DNA from 2 places in the Vibrio algivorus genome. Region 1 is predicted to be linked to the other one. Evidence: predicted binding sites of a transcription regulator. Region 1 holds the regulator's gene; the other holds the start of a gene.
The links. The regulator PurR, encoded in region 1, represses purine synthesis genes. The targets are predictions, from matches to a motif close to TNANGNAAACGTTTNCNTNA.
Positions count from the first base shown of each region.

Region 1 (10,185 bases):
GACTGCGTTGTTGTTGATCTTTTTCATCCAGTGATGCCAATTGACGAATCACTTGGTTTAAACCATCACGAACGTCAACGAGTTGTTGTTCTGGGTCGTCATTAAACGCAATGTGAATGTGTTTAGAAACAAATTCGTTATAGCTTTGATATAAGCGTTGTAGCTTCTGCGAATCAAATGCGGCTTTGGCGTACTCTTCTGCTACTTGTTCACGCTCAGCACGTAACAACTCTAAACGTTGCTCACGAGCGGCACGACCAAATAATGGAATAGAAGGTAAACGAGAATAACGTAACTGACGGTCGTTTAGCTGAACGCATACCGCGCCATCAAGCTCATCGGCATTAAAAGTACTGTCATCAAACGCATCAACATCGCCTTCAATGATGTAAAGATCTTCTGGGCAATCGTCTAAATCCACCAACTTTTCTTTAATGCCATCAAGATCAGACACGACGATAGCATGACGAGATGGTCCGTACATCGCGCTAAAATAAGGTGCATCTTCAATGGTGATGTCATCGTAAATTTCAGATAACAACACGCCGCCTAGACTATCCGCTAAGCCTTTTAGGCGAGGGTCATTAGAGCCTGATGGTGACGCTAGACGTTCGATATCACTGTCTAATTCATCACGGCGAGTCGACAAACGCTCTTTCGCCATTGATTGCTGTTTATCTTGCTCAAGCACTTGTTGCATTTGTGCCATTACTGAGTGGCTATCGGTTAGCTCAGCTTCTGTTTGTGATTGCAGTTTTTCTAGTGCTTCACTAGCCGCAATCCAGGCTGGCGCTTGCTTTTGCAGGGCTTGAATTTGTGCTTCAGAATCTTGTTGAGAGCGGCGTAAGTCACCACGTAAATCACGCAGTTCTTCTTGTTCACCAGTAAGGACATCAAGTTGCTCTAGGTGACGTTCACGTTCTTGCTCTAATACCATTTCATCATCAAGGCGAACTTGGTGTTGTGATTGGTATTGTTCAACGAGCTCAGAGGCTTGACGCTGCTCATTTAAGTTACGCTCAAGATCTCGCTGCTGTGCACGCCATTGTGATTCATTTTGTAGCCATTGCTGAGCCTGTTGAGATTTCTGTATCGCCTCTTTTGCATGTGACAGCGCTTCGGTGCGAGCCACATCACCGACAATACTTTTTACTAACGCTAATGCTTGCTCAAACTGCTCTGCTGCGGCAGAAGACATGTCTAATCTATGTTTTAACGACAATAATGCAGAAGTATTCTCCGACTCTTGTTGCTTCAATTCCGATAGTTGAGTCTGAGCATTATCAGCGGTCAAGTTATCGTTATCTGTAAGCTGTTGCGCTTTTTCTAACGCTTGCACGGCTTGTTGATATTGCAACGCGCGAGTCTGCTGTACATCTAATGCTTGTTGGTAATCGGCTAATTGCGACTTCAAGCTATCAACTTCTTGTTCAGAAACTTCTGCTTGCTCTTCTGCGATCGCGACTTGCTCTGCCGCTTCTTCCACGACCATGATTTGTTCTTCTAAGCGTTCACTTAGCTCTTCCAAATCTTCTTGATAACGTTCAATTTTTTCTTGTTGACGAATTGCCGTTTGAACGAGTTGCAAGTGATCGGCAGCCGCTTGGTGGTCTTGCTCTAAGCCAGACTCTTGCTCAACTAATTGCTCAAGTTCTGCTTGTACTTGCGTCATCAATTGCATTTGAGAAGTTAGAGTACTGCTCGATTGATTCAACTCACTGCGCAGTGCTAACGCTTGGTCAAGCTTTATACGGCGGTCATTGGCATGGCGCATGTAGTCTGCTGCCACGTAATTGGTCGATTCTGTAATTAAATGCTTGAATAGATCACGATCAGCTTGAGTCGTTTTGATGGCTTCTAGCGTCATGCGGTTTTCACGCAGCGCAGATTCCATATCTTGGAAGGCTTTCTTCACTCCTCCATTTTGTGGCAATAGGTAGTCACGCAATGAACGAGTGATCGCACTTGAAATACCGCCATATAAAGATGCTTCAATTAAACGATAGAACTTAGAGCGGTCACCAGTGTTGCGCAGTTTCTTCGGTAATACACCCATTTCAAACATCACGCTGTGGTAATCAGCCACTGACGAAAAGGCTTTAATTTGCACGCCTTCATATTCAGCGACTTTATCTTTTAGCTCATTGTAAGTACGAACACGAGCTTGGCCGTTTTCTAAGCTTTCAATTAATACATCGGTCGGTTTTACATTACTTGGCAAACCTTGGATAAGAATCGGTTTGATATCCACTTTCTTATCACGACCTGCGACTTGTTGCAGTTTTACAGTAAACAACAAGCGTTGATGACGTGAATTAACAACATCAAGCACAGAGTAACAAGTACCTGGTTGCAATTTACCGAATAAGCCTTTATCTCGAGACGCTTGTGAACTACCAGCCTCGGTGGTGTTACGGAAATGCAGTAAGCTTTGGTCTGGAATTAATGCGGTGATGAAAGCGGCCATCGTCGTCGACTTACCCGCACCATTACCACCAGAAAGCGTGGTCACTAACCCATCAATATCAAAAGTACGAGCAAAGAAGCCGTTCCAGTTGATCATAGTTAGCGATTGATATTTACCTCTTTCGATCATATTTTCTTGCGTGATCATAGGTCACCTGCTTTCTGTTCTTGTTCTGCTTGTTCTTGCTCGGCAAAGTCTTCTAATTGTTCATCAGAAGCATCTTGCTTATCTTGAGTATCATTTGCTTTGTTTGGGTCAACGGCTTCAGGGTCAAGCACGGCTTCACCATCACGGATCAAGCGTAGTTGCGCTTCACGAACATCATCACCGACACGCACGTCCGCGCCAAAACGGAATGCTGCTTCACTGATTCTAAATTTCTCATCGTCACCAACTGGCAATACCATACCGATGCGACGTAAACGACGCAGCGAAGTACGCACTTTTTCAAACAGCTTTTCTTTATCCAGATCCGAACCGGTTGCACGGTTAGTTACTAGTCGCATCAATTTCTTTTCATCGGCAAGATTTAACAGTTCTTCGTATAGTTCTTGATTTGTAAAGATACCTTCATGCGCTAGACGCTCAGGGCTTAAATATAAAAAGCACAAGATTTTACCCACCAGCATATCGAGTTCCGATAACACACTGCGACCAATAAAAGAGGTTGAACGCGGACGTAGATAAAAGAAACCTTCTGGTGCGCGGACAAGCTCAACATTATAACGCTGATAAAAAGCGCCGAGATCACCATCAAAATCACTTAAAAAAGCGTAGTTATCCATATCATCACTTGAGATATGGCGGCCCGCACGTAGTTGGCTATCAAGCGCTGGGAATAACGGATTAGATAATGCTTTCACCAATTGTTCTGGCATGTAAGCATCTTGAGAGTTGTCGGTCTCTTGTGAATAGCTGGTATTTTGAGACAGATCTGCGCTGTGCGCTTCGTAATTAGTATTGATCGATGACATTCGCTTGTACCTTTGCTCCAAAATCGTTTATCGCTTTCCAATCCGGTTGAATGGCTTGGTAATCCGATTCGGAATACCCCATTCTTACCGCTTGGTCGATCACCATTCTGGCTAAATCAAAATGTTGCGCGTGAGAATGCTGCGCAAGGTAATCTCGTAATACCGAGCCTAAATCAATAGGTTGGCCAGTTTCTTTGTGTTGTTGAAGCATGGCGGCGACACGCTCGCTCAGCTCATCATCAACAGTCGTTAATTCTTCATATTCCACTTCATCTGGAATCGTCCCCGTCACTTCGTCATCACGTAATAACATGGCTTCATCACGCATATCTCTCAGACGTTCTGCATCGGCGTAGGTCAAATACCACGGCATATCAAAGTAATCCGTCACAGACTGACGTAAGCGCTGACTAAAGGCTCGGTTTTGATCCATATCGATAGCAGTACGAATAAATTTATGTACGTGGCGATCATAACCAATCCATAAATCTATCGCTTGCTGGCCCCAACTAACAATACGGTCGAGTTTGGTTTGCAGTGAAAACAAAATAGCATCAATGAAATCTAAACCTTCTTGACCATAGATAAGCTGTTGAATATCAAGAAGCTGAGTTTGTAGTTCATCCCCAGCCGCTTGTAGTGTATCTTGCAGTTCATTCAGAGTCGTCGACGTTTCAGTCAGTAAGCTTTCACAACTGCTGATCGCATCACGCCAGTCTTGGTTTAGTAGTTCAGCAATTTGGTTTTTAATTTCCACTTGCTGATCATCCATAACACGCTGATTTAAATCGATACGATCAAAAATTTCATTTACCGAATATTTCAGCACGCCATAAACATGCTTTTGCCATTGCGTAACATCGGAAGCTTGATTAGCGGCCTCGACGGCTTTCGACATTTCATCGGCAACCATAGACAACTGAATGGATAACTTAAGCTTTGAGAATTCACGATGTCGGACGTAGTAATCGGTAATAGAAACGCCTAGTGGCGACATGCGATAAATGCTTGCCCCGTCATTGAGCTCACTGACAAAGCGGCTCATTAACCTTTGGGAGACCAATTCATTGATCGCATTGTTGGCACGAAATGCCGAAGCCTCACCGGTTTCATCAAACATGTTAGTGACGATTTTGAATGCATCATGCAATTCACCCTCGCCAAGCTCTTCATCGAACTTTTCATTGCTTAATACGGCAATCGCAATCAAAAAAGCTAATCGCTCAGAAGAAAGGTTCAATGAAAAGTCATGTTGCTTCACCCAGCTGACCAGCTCATCGATTGGTTGTTCACCTATCGTTTTGCCCTCAAGCGGTTGTCTACTTGTCAACGGTTGAAGTGAAGATTGAGTTATTTCACTCATTATCATTCCTGTATTTACTAATGACTCTCAGACTATTCGGCAGCCTGAGGCTTTTGCGCCCACACATGAATATAGCGCCCAAGAGAAAGATAAGGCTCTGTGCGGCATAACTGCTGTTCTAATGCCAACACATCTTCTGGCCCATACTCGCCCATGTATTGTTGGTTTCCGATATAGTCGTTAAAACATCGGATACCTGATTTACCACAAATGTCGAAGCCTGCAGATTCTATCCATTGATAGACCTCTTCGGGTAATAAGCCATGTTGAGGCTGCAACTTAAAGCGCTTACGATGTGGCATTCCCTGCAAAATGTGAGGAATATTACCACAAGTTACATTTTTCAAAACCAAACCGTGGTGATTATAAAACATCACTGAAATGATGCCGCCCGGCTTTACCTTTTCAAGTAAGCTTGCTAATACTTGCTGCGGATTTTCCAACCATTCCATCACAGCATGAAATAACACTAAATCCGACTTCTCACTTAAGTGTTCATCGAGATGTTGAATAGCAGAATGAACAAAGCGAAATTGTGAATATAATCCATTATTATCAATATTTTGCTTAGCTAACGCCAACATTTCACTGGAAATATCACACAACGTGACTTGATGCCCTAACTGAGCAATTTTTTGCGACATTTGAGCTAAACCGCCTCCTGCATCTAATACAGATAGAACGTCTTTTTTCTGTTGTAAACGGTCTAAAGCTTGCTCAATATCTTGCCAAAGGATCACTTGACGAATATCGCCTTTATCGGAACCATAGATGTTTTTGGCGAATTTATGCGCGATATCATCGAAATTTCGATCATTGTCCATTTTTTTTCATTTAAGATAACTGAATTTTGCGTGTATTCTGTCACAGCAATTACAGGAATAAAGCAATTACTCCGTTTTACCTGCTGAATGATGAATTTTTGGACTATTTAAAATGTTTGAATTGAAAAAATTAATTGGTGCTCTGCTTATGCCTTTGCCTGCCTTGTTGATTATAGGTTTTATTGGCTTATTTCTTATTATGTTCACCTACAAACGCGGCTTAGGGTGCTTATTCACTTTTGTTTCTTTAATGGGGATCTTTCTATTTTCTTTCCAACCCATTTCGACCTCATTATTGAAACCAACTGAGCGTGCTTATAAAGCTTTTGTGCCAGTAGATGGCGCCATTGACTATGTCATGGTATTAGGAAGTGGCCATATTGTTGATAACGATATTCCAGCAACTTCGGAACTATCTCGCAATGGTTTGATGCGTCTTGCGGAAGGTATTCGTATTTTACACCTCTACCCTGGAGCAAAATTAATTTTGTCTGGTTATAACGGTGGCACATCGGTAAGTAATGCACGAATGATGGCGAATGTTGCTGTTTCATTAGGCGTAGCAAAATCCGATATCATTCTATTAGAAAGTGCTCAAGATACTTGGGATGAAGCGCATCAAGCGGCAGGTTTTGTTGCTGATAAACGTATGGTACTGATCACCTCTGCCAGTCACATGAAACGTGCTATTGGTGAGTTTAACAAAGCAGGACTTGAACCTATCCCTGCACCGACCAATTACTTAGCTTTTGATGATATTAAACAGCCATGGGATAAATATTCTCCACAAGCGAAATATCTAGAGCAAAGTGAACGTTATTGGTATGAGCAGCTTGGTCGATGGTGGTCTTCTTTACGCGACACACTAAGTAACCAGAAGAATTCCGGTACGGCTACAACGTTAGAGTAACGAGATAATACGCGAGCAATCGATAACGTTGCTGCTAACGTGCGGTATTTGTTTTGTCATAAAAATGCCATATCTGATTGTCAGTCATGGCATTTAAGACTAAAATCGTAGTTCATAAAATACAGAATAAAATTAAGTCGCTGATTAAAGGCGACTTTTATCTTTTTAGATTAGAATAAATCCGGCGAAGACGTCGGCATAAAGGAAATTCACTATGGCTACAATTAAAGATGTCGCACGTATTGCAGGTGTTTCTACCACCACAGTGTCACATGTCATCAATAAGACTCGTTTTGTTGCAGAAGCAACTCAAGAAAAAGTCATGGCCGCAGTGAAAGAACTGAATTATGCCCCAAGCGCTGTTGCCCGTAGTCTGAAATGCAATACCACTAGCACCATTGGTATGTTAGTAACGCAGTCAACTAATCCATTTTTTGCCGAAGTAGTAGATGGCGTAGAAAGCTATTGTTACCGCAAAGGTTACACTCTGATCCTTTGTAATACTGGTGGCCGTGCAGATAAACAACGTGATTATATTCGTATGTTAGCTGGCAAACGTGTTGATGGCCTTTTAGTGATGTGTTCAGACTTAGATGCTGATTTACAAGAGATGCTAGATGGTCACCCAGATATTCCTAAGGTCGTCATGGATTGGGGCCCAGAAAGCTCTCAAGCAGATAAGATCATCGATAACTCTGAAGAAGGTGGCTATTTAGCAACTCGTTACCTCATGGCTCAAGGTCACAAAGATATTGCTTGTCTAAGTGGTCACTTCGAAAAAGTTGCCTGTAAAGAACGCATCTCTGGCTGCAAACGCGCATTAGCGGAAGACGGTTTAACGCTTCCAGAAGAGTGGTTACTTGAAGGTAACTTTGAGTGTGATACCGCCGTGATCGCTGCAGATAAAATTCTTGCTATGGAGAAAAAACCAACCGCCGTTTTCTGCTTTAACGATATTATGGCACTCGGCTTAATGAGCCGCTTACAAGAAAAAGGCATGAAAGTACCAGAAGATATTTCGGTTATTGGTTACGATAACATTGATATTTCACCTTACTTCTCACCACCTTTAACGACAGTTCACCAGCCAAAACGTCGTCTAGGTAAGAATGCGGTAGAGATTTTATTAGAGCGTATTAAAGATAAAAATCATGCTAAGCAGACATTTGAGATGTTCCCTGAGATTATTGAACGCTCTTCGGTAAAAACATTGAAATAGTAGTATTCTTAGCCGAGTAACGAATAACTAAACCAGCGCTGATGTCGTTGGTTTTTTTATTGAAATTTTTTAGGCGGATCATCTGTCTATATTGATATACCTAACTTTGTATAAGGATATACATGAAACGTCTGCTACTTAGCTTCATTTTGATCACTCTGCCACTGCTTTCTTCTGCTAAAGATATCTCCATTAGCCAGTTAGATTGGCAACAAGTTGAACAACGAGCAAAAGGACAAGATGTTTACTTTAATGCTTGGGGTGGTAGCCAAGAGATTAATGACTATCTTCGTTGGGTAGCAAAGCAAGTAAAACAAAAGTATGGCATTGAACTTCACCACGTTAAGGTCACTGATATTTCCGAAACCACCACTCGCCTGCTCGCTGAAAAAACTGCTGGAAAACATTCTGGTGGTAGTGTCGATATGGTGTGGATCAATGGTGAAAATTTCAAATCAATGAAGAATAACCAATTACTCTACGGCCCTTTCGTTTCAAGCTTGCCAAATTGGAAAAAAGTCGACTCTAGTCTCCCTGTCACTAATGATTTTTCTGAACCAACAGAAGGATTAGAAGCGCCGTGGGGGGTGGGTCAATTAGTCTATATTCATGATCAGAAAAAGTTACCGACACCCCCACAGTCAGCACAACAATTATTCGATTATGCAAAACACCACCCTGGGCGTATTACCTACCCTAAGCCACCTCAGTTTCATGGCACTAGCTTTTTAAAAGCCTTACTTATCGAACTTTCTGATGAAAAGAGCGCGCTATCTAAGCCCGTTGATGAAGACTCATTTACTCAAGTAACTCAACCTTTATGGGATTACTTAGATGCTATTCAACCTTATTTATGGCAACAAGGCCGCCAATTCCCAACCACTCAACCTGAAATGCTGCAATTGCTCGATGATGATCAAATTGATATTGCTCTTACCTTCAACCCAAATGAAGTTTTTTCAGCCCAAGCAAGCGGTAAGTTAGCCCCAACAACGAAAACCTATGCATGGAAAAATGGCGCATTGTCTAACATTCATTTTCTTGCCATCCCATGGAACGCTAATGCAAAAGAAGGGGCATTAGTCGTAATTAACTTTCTACTCAACCCTCAAGCACAATCACGTAAAGGTGATATCAATGTCTGGGGAGACCCATCAGTATTGCAAACCAAATACTTAACAGGCAGTGCTCAAAAAACGATGTTATTTCCCTCAATTGAAGAGCCTCACCCTAGTTGGCAAACCGCACTAGAACAGGCTTGGATTGAGCGATATAGCCAATAACAACGAATTAAGGGCGCTCATGCAAAGCAAGCAAAGACGTATGCTAAGCATCGGTTATTTACTGGTGATTTTGATCTGCTTTCTCCCCCTTTTTCCGGGGGTGTTAGGCATGGTAATCCCTGCTTTTGGTTTCATTCCGCCGCTTGGTCTAAATATCTTTACCTTGGATGGATTTATTTCAGCTATCAGTTGGCCGGGGGTTGAGCGTTCTCTCTTACAAACCATAATGATCGCGGTTGTCAGTACAGTGATTGCCGTCATAATGACCTTTGCTATTTTGCAAGCCTATTGGGGAAGCCATTCATGGCAGCGAATTGAAAAACTTTTATCCCCTATACTCGCATTACCTCATGTCGCTTTTGCGGTTGGTTTCTTATTCTTATTTTCTGATACTGGTTGGTTAGCCCGTCTTTTTAGCTTCATGGTTAGTGATACTTCAGGGGTTCCCCATGTATGGTTTACTTGGATTTACTCACTACAAGACAATATTGGTATTAGTCTAGCCCTTGCATTAGCAATCAAAGAAACGCCTTTTTTGTTATTAATGAGTGTCGCAATACTGAATAACTTAAAAGTCAAACAAACACTGCAAGTAACACAAGGTTTGGGATACTCTGTTGCTCAATCATGGTGGAAAGCGATTTTTCCCCAATGGCTACGCCACATGCGTTTTCCTCTTTTCGCTATCATGGCTTATTCCTGCTCGGTGGTTGATGTTAGTTTGATTTTAGGCCCAACTCACCCTCCTACATTTGCAGTGTTAGTATGGCAATGGTTTAACGATCCAGATTTATCTCAACTTCCAAGGGCGGCAGCGGGTGCTTTTCTCTTGTTTATTTTGTGTTCTATTTTAATTGGCTTAATTTGGCTAACAGAACGCTTAGTACTAGGGGGATACCGAACTTGGTTAACCTCTGGCCGAAATGCTTCCTTGGGTGTCAGGCCTTATTTCTTTCACCTCATCGCAAGCATTAGCTTATTGACTATTCCGGTAATGATCATTTGGACATTTGCCTTACGCTGGTCTTATCCAAATCTACTCCCTACCTTTTGGAGCACTCGGTTTTGGTTAAATGAATGGCCATATATTCAAGACACCATTTTAACCAGTGTTTGGCTAGCTTTATTCAGCGCAGGAATGGCTC
Region 1 is NZ_BSPV01000004.1:246,818-257,002, reverse strand. Features, by position in the region: gene mukB (chromosome partition protein MukB) at 1-2,596, opposite strand, end outside; gene mukE (chromosome partition protein MukE) at 2,611-3,345, opposite strand; gene mukF (chromosome partition protein MukF) at 3,422-4,804, opposite strand; gene cmoM (tRNA uridine 5-oxyacetic acid(34) methyltransferase CmoM) at 4,837-5,628, opposite strand; gene elyC (envelope biogenesis factor ElyC) at 5,741-6,538, shown strand; gene purR (HTH-type transcriptional repressor PurR) at 6,753-7,757, shown strand; gene QQJ93_RS06870 (ABC transporter substrate-binding protein) at 7,880-9,040, shown strand; gene QQJ93_RS06865 (ABC transporter permease) at 9,060-10,185, shown strand, end outside.

Region 2 (10,185 bases), on a different contig from region 1:
TGAGGGCGCATTATAGAGACCTGGTTCACATTGGCAAGGGCTTTTTTGTGTTTTTTTGATTTTTTTGATCGTTTGATTACTTTTAAATCAAAAAGGGTCATTTTATGTAGTTTGCTTGTGTGATTTCACCATAATTAGACAAAATAAGGAGTAAAAATGAACAATATCCGTAGTTATAAAGGTATATCCCCTCTCATTGGGGAAAATGTATACATAGATGAGTTATCAGTTTTAGTGGGAGAAATAAGAATTGGTAATGATTCTAGTATTTGGCCATTAGTGGCGGCTCGTGGCGATGTTAATCATATTAGCATTGGAGAACGTACTAATATTCAAGATGGTTCGGTTTTGCATGTCACCCATAAAAGCACAGATAATCCTAATGGCTTTCCTCTTATTATTGGCAATGATGTGACAGTTGGCCATAAGGTCATGCTACATGGCTGTACCATTCATGACAGAATATTGATTGGTATGGGAGCAATTGTGCTAGATGGTGCGATTATAGATTCCGACGTCATGATTGGTGCGGGCAGTTTAGTTCCACCAGGTAAACACCTAGAAAGTGGTTACTTATATGTAGGTAGCCCAGTAAAACAAGCTAGACCACTAAAAGATGAAGAAAAAGCATTTTTACTTAAGTCTGCTGATAATTATGTGGTTAATAAAAATGACTACCTTACGGAAGTAAAATAGTCACCACGCCATTAGCCCAATACGATTTCACCCGTTGGGCTAAATTCCTCTTTTTCTATTGCTTGTTCCGCTATATCTTCTAAGTCAAAACGAACACGCTCAAAAACCGCTAATGCATTTTCTTTACTCACATTTGCATTATCTAATTGAGATAATAATCCTAGAGAAACAATGCAATCTATAAGCTGGCCAGCTTGTTGAGCTTGGAAAACAACCGCTTGGCGCTCACAGTCCCACTCATAGCGATCCACAAAAAGAATATTTTGGTTCATTATTTAACTCTCTAAATTACGACGTAATTCTCTCAGTACCTGGCGTACACTCGGACGTAATCCACGCCATAACATAAAGCTTTCAGCCGCTTGCCCCACTAACATCCCCAAACCATCATAGGCATGAGATACGCCGTTCTGCTTTGCCCAGTCCGTAAACTGTGTTTTATCTGCCCCATAACTCATATCATAACTGACGCTATGTGGGGTAAAGATCGCAGTACTGATATCAGGTAACCCACCAGCAAGGCCTGCCGAAGTAGAATTAATAATAATATCAAAGGCAGAATCAATATCTTGCATCGGTTGTGCCGAGATAAAACCATAAGGTTTGAAGGTTTCCGCCAACTCTTCAGCTTTACTTAAAGTGCGATTAGTTATCACTACATGTTGCGGTCGCTGATCAAGTAATGGTTTTAATACCCCGCGAGCTGCACCACCAGCACCAAGTAGCAATATTCTTGCTCCTTTTAGCTGAGCGTTATTTTGTAATAAATCCTGAACTAAGCCGTCACCATCGGTGTTATCACCAATAATCAAACCGTCATCAAGCTTCTTTAATGTATTCACCGCTTGTGCTAATTTCGCCCTTTCAGTTAAACGATCAGCAAATTGATAAGCATCTAACTTAAACGGTGCGGTAACATTACAACCTTTACCTCCTGCGGCAAAAAAACCTCGCGCTGCTTGCTCAAAACTATCAATAGGTGCTTCAACGATGCCGTATTCCATTGTTTGATTGGTTTGACGAGCAAACAGGGAATGAATAAAAGGTGATTTACTATGTTTTATCGGATTACCAAATACTGCATATTGATCGAGTGTTTGCATGAATCGTCCCTTTCTTTTCCCCTAAAGAGTAAATAATTACTACCACTCTCGTGGCTGTAAATAATTTTGATATAAATTGGCTTCTGCTGAATCACTTTCCGGGGTGTAATCATATTCCCAACGCGCCAACGGTGGCATAGACATTAAAATAGATTCGGTTCTCCCACCACTTTGCAAGCCAAATAAAGTACCTCGATCATAAACTAAATTGAATTCAACATAGCGACCACGACGATATAACTGGAACTGACGTTCACGTTCACCATATTGATGATTTTGTCTTTTATTCACAATAGGTAAATAAGCTTGGGTAAACCCTTCCCCAACGGACTGCATGTAGTCAAAACAAATTGAAAAATCCCATTGATTTAAATCATCAAAAAATAATCCGCCAACACCACGTGTTTCATTACGATGAGGTAAAAAGAAGTATTTATCACACCAAGCCTTATGCTCACGATATACGTCATCGCCAAATGGCGCACAGATAGCTTTGGCGGTATCGTGCCAATGTTGGCAATCTTCCTCAAAAGGATAAAATGGCGTTAAATCAAACCCACCACCAAACCACCAAATAGGTGCTTCGCCTTCTTTTTCGGCAATGAAAAAGCGCACATTGGCATGAGATGTCGGAATATAAGGATTTTTAGGGTGTAGAACCAATGACACGCCCATCGCTTCAAACTGACGGCCAGCAAGCTCTGGTCGATGGGCAGTTGCCGAAGCAGGCATCTTACCGCCAAATACATGAGAAAAATTGACACCACCTTGCTCAAACACCTTACCATCTCGGATCACTCGGCTGCGGCCGCCACCGCCTTGCTCTCTTTGCCAAGCATCTTCAATAAACTGGTTGCCATCGACCGCTTCCAATTGAGCGCAAATCGAGTCTTGCAAGCTCATCAGAAAGGCTTTTACAGCATGCTTATCGACTTGTTGAGTTCTATTCGTCATCAAGTTATTTCCCTTGTTTAATACTAGCCTTGTCTTAATACGTTTGATGTTTTGGCATCACGAATTTCTGTTGGCTGAGTTCTTCCACCCACTTTTCCTTGTAGGATCGCTACTAGCTTGTCACCGAGTTGATGATCAACCTCTTCCGTTGTACGGCAAGGCTCTAACCCTGTTAAATTTGCACTGGTTGACGTAATTGGCTTACCAAACGCTAAACAAAGTTGTTGTACTAAAGGGTGGTCAGTCACACGAACCGCAATTGAATTAAACTGCCCGGTAAGATGAGTTGAAACTCCCTTTTTAACCGGCATCACCCAAGTCACAGGGCCAGGCCAAGTAGACTGCACCACTTGCAACTGTTCATGAGTTAATAGAGAGTCATCAATGTAAGGTAATAACTGCTGATAATTAGCCGCAATCAAAATCAAGCCTTTATCTATTGGGCGCTGCTTTAACGCTAACAACTTATCAATTGCAGATACATTATCAGGATCACACCCTACCCCAAACACGCCTTCAGTTGGATAAGCGATGACTTCTCCTTGCTGCAAAGCCTCAACAACAGATTCAAAATTATTCACTATGATTTTCTTCCCTGTACAAACGGTAATAGCGCCAGTGTATAAAACCTTATTGCTGATGACTAAAATTTTTTCATCTCAATGTCATTTATTCAGATCAGAATATGAAAACAACCTGACGCAAACGTTTTCCTTGTCATCAATTCTCAGTATAATAGTGACAATTATTGTATTTATAGTTTGAATCGTTAAGGAGTATTCGATGACTGTTGGAATCATTATGGGTTCAAAATCTGATTGGCCAACCATGAAACTTGCCGCAGAAATGCTGGACCGTTTTAATGTACCGTACGAAACCAAAGTAGTATCTGCTCACCGTACTCCTCACCTATTAGCTGAATATGCAGAAAGTGCAAAAGAACGCGGCATTAAAGTGATTATTGCTGGCGCAGGTGGAGCAGCTCACCTTCCAGGAATGACCGCCGCTTACACTAGCCTTCCTGTGCTTGGGGTACCCGTTCAATCTCGTGCACTATCTGGAGTTGATTCTCTGTATTCAATTGTCCAAATGCCTAAAGGAATCGCAGTTGGTACTCTAGCGATTGGTGAAGCTGGTGCCGCCAATGCAGGCATTCTAGCGGCACAAATTATTGGTACTCACGATGAAAATGTGATGGCTCAAGTTGAAGCATTCCGCAAAGAACAAACGGATACTGTACTAGCAAACCCTAATCCAGCCGAGGATTAATACTAATGGCAAACAAACAAGTTTTAGTACTAGGTGCAGGCCAATTGGCACGAATGATGTCTTTAGCAGGTGCACCATTAAACATCGACATTTCAGCATTTGATGTCGGCAGTGAGCAAATTGTTCACCCACTAACAAAAAATGTTATTGGCCACGGTTTAAATAATGCAATTGCTTCTGCTGATGTTATTACCGCTGAGTTTGAACACATCCCACATTCGGTACTCGATATTTGTGAAAAAAGTGGCAAGTTTCTACCAACTACTCAAGCTATTAAAGCTGGTGGCGATCGCCGCATCGAAAAACAATTACTTAATGATTCCAAAGCAGCTAATGCTAAATATGCGATTATAGAGAAACGCGCTGATCTTGATGCAGCCATTGAATTTGTCGGTATTCCTATGGTGCTGAAAACGGCATTAGGTGGTTACGATGGTAAGGGGCAATGGCGCTTAACCGATGCAAAACAAGTCGATCAAATCTGGAAAAAAGTCTCTGCTGCTATCGAAGCAACTCCTCATCAAGCGGTGGTCGCTGAAGAGTTTGTACCTTTTGAAAGAGAAGTTTCACTTGTTGGTGCTCGCCGTGTGAACGGTGAAGTCGCGATCTACCCTCTTGCGGAGAATGTTCACGTTAATGGTGTATTGAGTCTATCGGTCGCCATTGATGAGCCAGAATTACAATCTCAAGCCGCTACCATGTTTACTGCTATTGCCGAGCAACTCGACTATGTTGGTGTATTGGCGATTGAGTTTTTCGATGTCAAAGGCAAATTGCTAGTCAACGAAATCGCACCACGCGTGCATAACTCAGGTCACTGGACTCAACAAGGGGCTGAAGTTTGTCAATTTGAGAACCATTTACGTGCAGTGTGCAATTTACCATTAGGTAGCACTCAAGCGATTCGTCATACCGCAATGGTCAATATTTTAGGCCAAAATCGTGTGCCTGAATCCGTACTTTCGATGCCGCAATGTCATATTCATTGGTATGGAAAAGAACAACGTCCAGGCCGTAAGATGGGACACATTAATGTTTGTGGCCACTCCCACCAAGAAATGAAAGAAATACTAACTCAATTGGCCTCAGTATTAGAACCAGCAGCGTTTCCGGAACTAAAAGACCGAGTATCTAAATTGTAAATTAGTACAATAAAAAAGACTCGCATCAGATCACTTAACTGTTGCGAGTCTTTTATATCAAAGCATATAAAAAGCCAAACTAACTTTGGGTATGTTGACACTTACGATCGGCACACTGAATTTTAGTGCCACTGGCTAAACGCTTTTCAATTAACAAGGGAAAGCCACATTGTTGGCACTCACCTTCAAGCGGTTGTGAGTTGATCGAGAATTTACACTTTGGATAAGCATCACAAGCATAAAAGCTCTTCCCAAAGCGAGATTGACGTTCAACTAATTTACCCGTTTTACATTCAGGGCAAGTTAAGTTCAATTCTGTCGCTTGTTCAGGTTGCGGAGCGGAAGATTCAATATGATGACACTCAGGAAAGCGACTACAACCAATAAACATGCCATAGCGCCCTTGCCTTAACACCAACTCTCCTGGTAGATCATTACCACCACACTCAGGACAAGGTACACCCAGTTCTTTTATGATATGGCCATCGTTTTGATGAAGTGGTCGAATAAAATCACACTCAGGATAACGCACACAACCCAAGAATGGCCCGCGCTTACCATGTCGTAATTGCAATTCGCCTTGGTATTCTTCACCACACTTAGGGCAAGACTCATGCTCTAACGCATGTCCATGGGCGGAAAATAATTGTTGGTCGATTTTGTTATTCATTAGAAGCACGCAAATTAATGCACTAAACCTTGTTCAGTCGAGTAGAGTAACTCTTCCATTTGAGTATAAGCATTTTCATTGCCTGGAACATTAAACAGTACCATCAAGATCACCCACTTAAGATCATCCAAGCTAAACTCTTGGGTTTCTAATCCCATCACACGGTCAATCACCATTTCGCGTGTTTCTGTAGTCAATACTTGGACTTGCTCAAGAAATAGTAAAAAGCCACGACAGGACACATCTAAGCGCAGCATTTCTTCTTGGGTAAAGATACGTGTCGAACTCGCTGAGCTGGTTGCCATATCGAGGCGCTCGCCTTGTTGCAAGGCTGCTAACCCTTCGAGCCAATTTAATGCTTTATAAATTTCTTGTTGGTGAAAGCCTGCCCGCAGTAACTCATCTTCAAGTTCGTCTTGATCAATCATGAGGTCTGCATCGCTATGAATATAGGTTTCAAACAGGTACATAAGAATGTCCATCATAGCTTTACCCTCCGCGGCAACACTTTATCTTGGTTTATTCCCACTATTAAGAATATAACCTCCAGGAACAGAAATAACATGTCCAGCTAACTCAAGCTCTAATATTTGCATCATTACTTCGTGTACCGGGATATGGGTACGCTGAGACAAAATATCAACTGGTGTTGGATCATTTCCTACGTTAGCTAACAGTAGGGGAAATGGCAATGGTTGAGAGTGATTAACTGTTATTTCCGGCGTCGCCTGTTGTGTTAAGTTTAGCTGAGTTTGTACCGGTTGATATACATAAGAAGACCGAGATAACGCCGGATTTAATTCATCCAGAATATCTTGTGGGCTCAACGCTAAAATTGCCCCTTGCTTTAATAACTGATTAGTTCCGGCAAACCCCGGCTGATAAATTGACCCCGGTAATGCAAATACATCTCGATTTTGCTCTAGCGCATAACGTGCTGTAATTAAAGACCCACTGCGCTCTGCCGCCTCTACAACCAACACGCCTTGCGATAAACCACTAATGATTCGATTTCGACGAGGGAAATTTTCCGCACGAGGTTTAGCATTTGGCCTTAATTCCGAAACCAAAGCACCACCTTGCTGTAAAATTCGTTCGGCTAAGCCTTTATGTCGCGAAGGGTAAACCTGATCGACACCAGAACCTAACACCGCAACTGTTGTCCCTTGTGCCAATAAAGCGCCATCATGAGCATGACCATCTACCCCTAATGCCAAACCACTAGTAATAGTGAGCCCATTTTGAGCTAACTGATAAGCAAACTCTTTAGATGCTTTCAAGCCATCTAAACTAGCATGACGGCTGCCAATCATAGCAAATTGCACAGAATTAACCGCAGCTAACTCACCTTTGATAAACAATACCGGAGGGTGCGAGGACATTTGGCTTAATAGTTGGGGATAATTTTCATCTAATGGCGTTAGAATGTGATGATATGAAGATTGTGCGAACCAGTGTAAACATCGCTCTACCTCTGGCTCGGCTTGGTGCTGAATATAGCCAATCTGGTTAGCTTTCAACCCTAACTTTTGCCACTGCTGTGTCGAGTAGTGAACCAAATTTTGTGGGGAGTCGACACTCATCAAGCGAGCAAGCGCTACTCCACCAAGCTTTGGCGTAAAACTCAAAGTTAACCAAGCCGCCAATTGAGTATCATTCATTCGCAAGCCATTCCATAATCAAACCGCTCTATGATAAAGGTCTAGCATCATTAAGAAGCGTTATCAGTCTGCAATACTGATGCATGATTAGCTTGTGCATCAACACCCTCAACAATCGGTCTATCGGTTAGAGGGGACACCGCTAAAGAATTGACACCAACGGGCTCTAAACTCTGAGTGATAAAAGCTAAGCTAAATTTAGCATACGGACGAATCACTACCATTTGACCAATTGAAACCGGTGGTAAATCTGCAGAGCTAAAGCCGTTCACACCCACTTCTTTTTCATAGCGGTAATCACCTTTACGACCATAAACGACCGCACCTTGTTTGGCCAAATTAAAGCTACTGCCTTGTGTTAAACCATCATCAGAACCACGGTCTATCACGACGACTTGATTAACCGCCATAAAGTAATGATCCTCCATTGACCCTTTAATATTCGCCACTAGACCGACTGGAGCAGGACTAGGCTGAAACACCGTAGACAAAGTTAAATCATCACCAATCACCGGCAACACAATATCATTTTGCAAAATCTCTTGTTGTTGACTGACTACCTGCAACGCACTGGCTTTATCATTCGACTCTTTTAATTGTGCTTTGGCGACTAAACGTAATGAATAAGCGGTAGCGTCCACATCATCGCCACTACGCTGATATTGCTTAATTAAACGATAAACTGCCCAATCAGGGTGAGTCACTTTACCGTCGATATAAATACGCTCATTGTGACTTAAGAACTTACGCCCTTCACTGGTACCTAGCACTCTCAGTGCCTCTTCTAATTGCTGGTCAGTCAATAACTGATCCGACTTTAGATATGGAGAGATTAAACCATCTGATAAGGTAGAAATAGCTTGTTTACTACTTTTGCGTACCTGTGGGCTGATCTTTTTCATTGGCTTTAAGCTCAACAAAGGTTGGCCATTTTGCCAAGTCAAAGTCAGCTTATCACCGGGATAGATTAAATGTGGGTTGTCAATCTCAGGGTTAACTTGCCATAAACGTGGCCATAACCACGGACTATCGAGAAATAATGCTGAAATATCCCACAGTGTATCGCCCTTTTTCACCACATAGGTGTTTGGTGCGCCCTCTTTCAGAACTAACGGTGGCGTAGATTGAGTGGCAGCAACGACTGAAAAACTCACCACAAAAAAGATAAATAACTTCACTATAAATTGTGTAACTTTAGGCATGACCTGGATTCCTTGGTCGACATATTTGTCGCTTAATGTAATTGGATGCTGTCATTTGCCTTGTAAAATGTCTAGAATTGGAGCAATTAGGTTTAAGCTGTTTTCGGCACAGTTCAATATTTAGAGTGTATATGTCTGTATTAAATGTATTAACTTTCCCAGATGATCGTCTACGTACGGTCGCAAAACCCGTTACTGAGTTCACCCCTGAGCTTCATACTCTCATCGATGACATGTTTGAAACCATGTATGATGAGGAAGGTATTGGCTTGGCTGCAACTCAAGTAGATATCCATAAACAAATTATCGTTATCGATGTTTCTGAAAACAGAGATGAACAACTTGTTTTGATTAATCCGGAAATCATTGAAAAACAAGGTGAAGATGGTATTGAAGAGGGTTGCTTATCTGTCCCTGGAGCGCGAGCTTTAGTACCTAGAGCTTCTTCAATCAAAGTCAAAGCATTAGACAAAAATGGCCAAGAATTCACATTAGAAGCGGATGAGCTATTAGCCATCTGTATTCAACATGAATGTGATCACTTACTTGGTAAATTATTCGTTGATTATCTTTCCCCATTAAAGCGTAAGCGTATTAAAGACAAGCTTGAAAAAATAAAACGCTTTAATGAAAAGAATCAATAATCACGCAATCATCAATTAATGAGGTTACCTTGAGCCAGTCTTTACGTATTGTCTTTGCAGGTACGCCAGATTTCGCCGCCCGTCACTTGGCGGCGTTACTTTCTGCACAACAAGATTCTGAATATCAAATTATTGCCGCTTATACTCAACCTGATCGTCCAGCAGGTCGTGGTAAAAAGCTAACGGCTAGCCCAGTCAAACAGCTCGCTCTTGAGCACGACATTCCGGTTTTCCAGCCAGAGAATTTCAAATCCGACCAAGCGAAACAACAGTTAGAAGCATTGAATGCAGATTTGATGATCGTAGTGGCTTACGGCTTGTTATTACCTCAAGCAGTGTTGGATATGCCTCGTTTAGGTTGTATTAACGTTCACGGCTCTATCTTACCGCGCTGGCGTGGCGCTGCGCCGATCCAACGTGCAATTTGGGCTGGCGATGCTGAAACCGGCGTAACCATAATGCAAATGGACATTGGTTTAGATACCGGTGATATGCTGAAAATCTCCACCTTACCGATTGCCAGTACCGACACTAGCGCCTCGATGTATGAAAAGTTGGCTGAACTAGGCCCACAAGCCTTATTAGACTGTGTACAAGACATTAGCCAAGGCAATATTTTTCCACAGAAACAGAACGATGATTACGCCAACTACGCGAAAAAGCTCAGTAAAGAAGAAGCAAAAATCGATTGGAATAATGATGCAGAACATATTGAACGTTGCGTTCGTGCGTTTAATCCATGGCCAATGAGCTTCTTTAGTATTACTGATAATAACGACCAGCAACATAACATCAAAGTATGGCAATCACGAGTCGAGCCACAACAAGCTGACCATCCGGCAGG
Region 2 is NZ_BSPV01000002.1:99,998-110,182, reverse strand. Features, by position in the region: gene QQJ93_RS01660 (gamma carbonic anhydrase family protein) at 157-696, shown strand; gene QQJ93_RS01655 (DUF1488 family protein) at 708-968, opposite strand; gene aroE (shikimate dehydrogenase) at 972-1,799, opposite strand; gene hemF (oxygen-dependent coproporphyrinogen oxidase) at 1,839-2,753, opposite strand; gene tsaC (L-threonylcarbamoyladenylate synthase type 1 TsaC) at 2,777-3,334, opposite strand; gene purE (5-(carboxyamino)imidazole ribonucleotide mutase) at 3,537-4,022, shown strand; gene QQJ93_RS01630 (5-(carboxyamino)imidazole ribonucleotide synthase) at 4,028-5,164, shown strand; gene QQJ93_RS01625 (DNA topoisomerase family protein) at 5,244-5,834, opposite strand; gene QQJ93_RS01620 (DUF494 family protein) at 5,849-6,319, opposite strand; gene dprA (DNA-processing protein DprA) at 6,344-7,495, opposite strand; gene QQJ93_RS01610 (LysM peptidoglycan-binding domain-containing protein) at 7,546-8,697, opposite strand; gene def (peptide deformylase) at 8,829-9,341, shown strand; gene fmt (methionyl-tRNA formyltransferase) at 9,371-10,185, shown strand, end outside.
Region 2: the regulator PurR is predicted to act here: its motif matches at 3,451-3,470, upstream of purE (5-(carboxyamino)imidazole ribonucleotide mutase).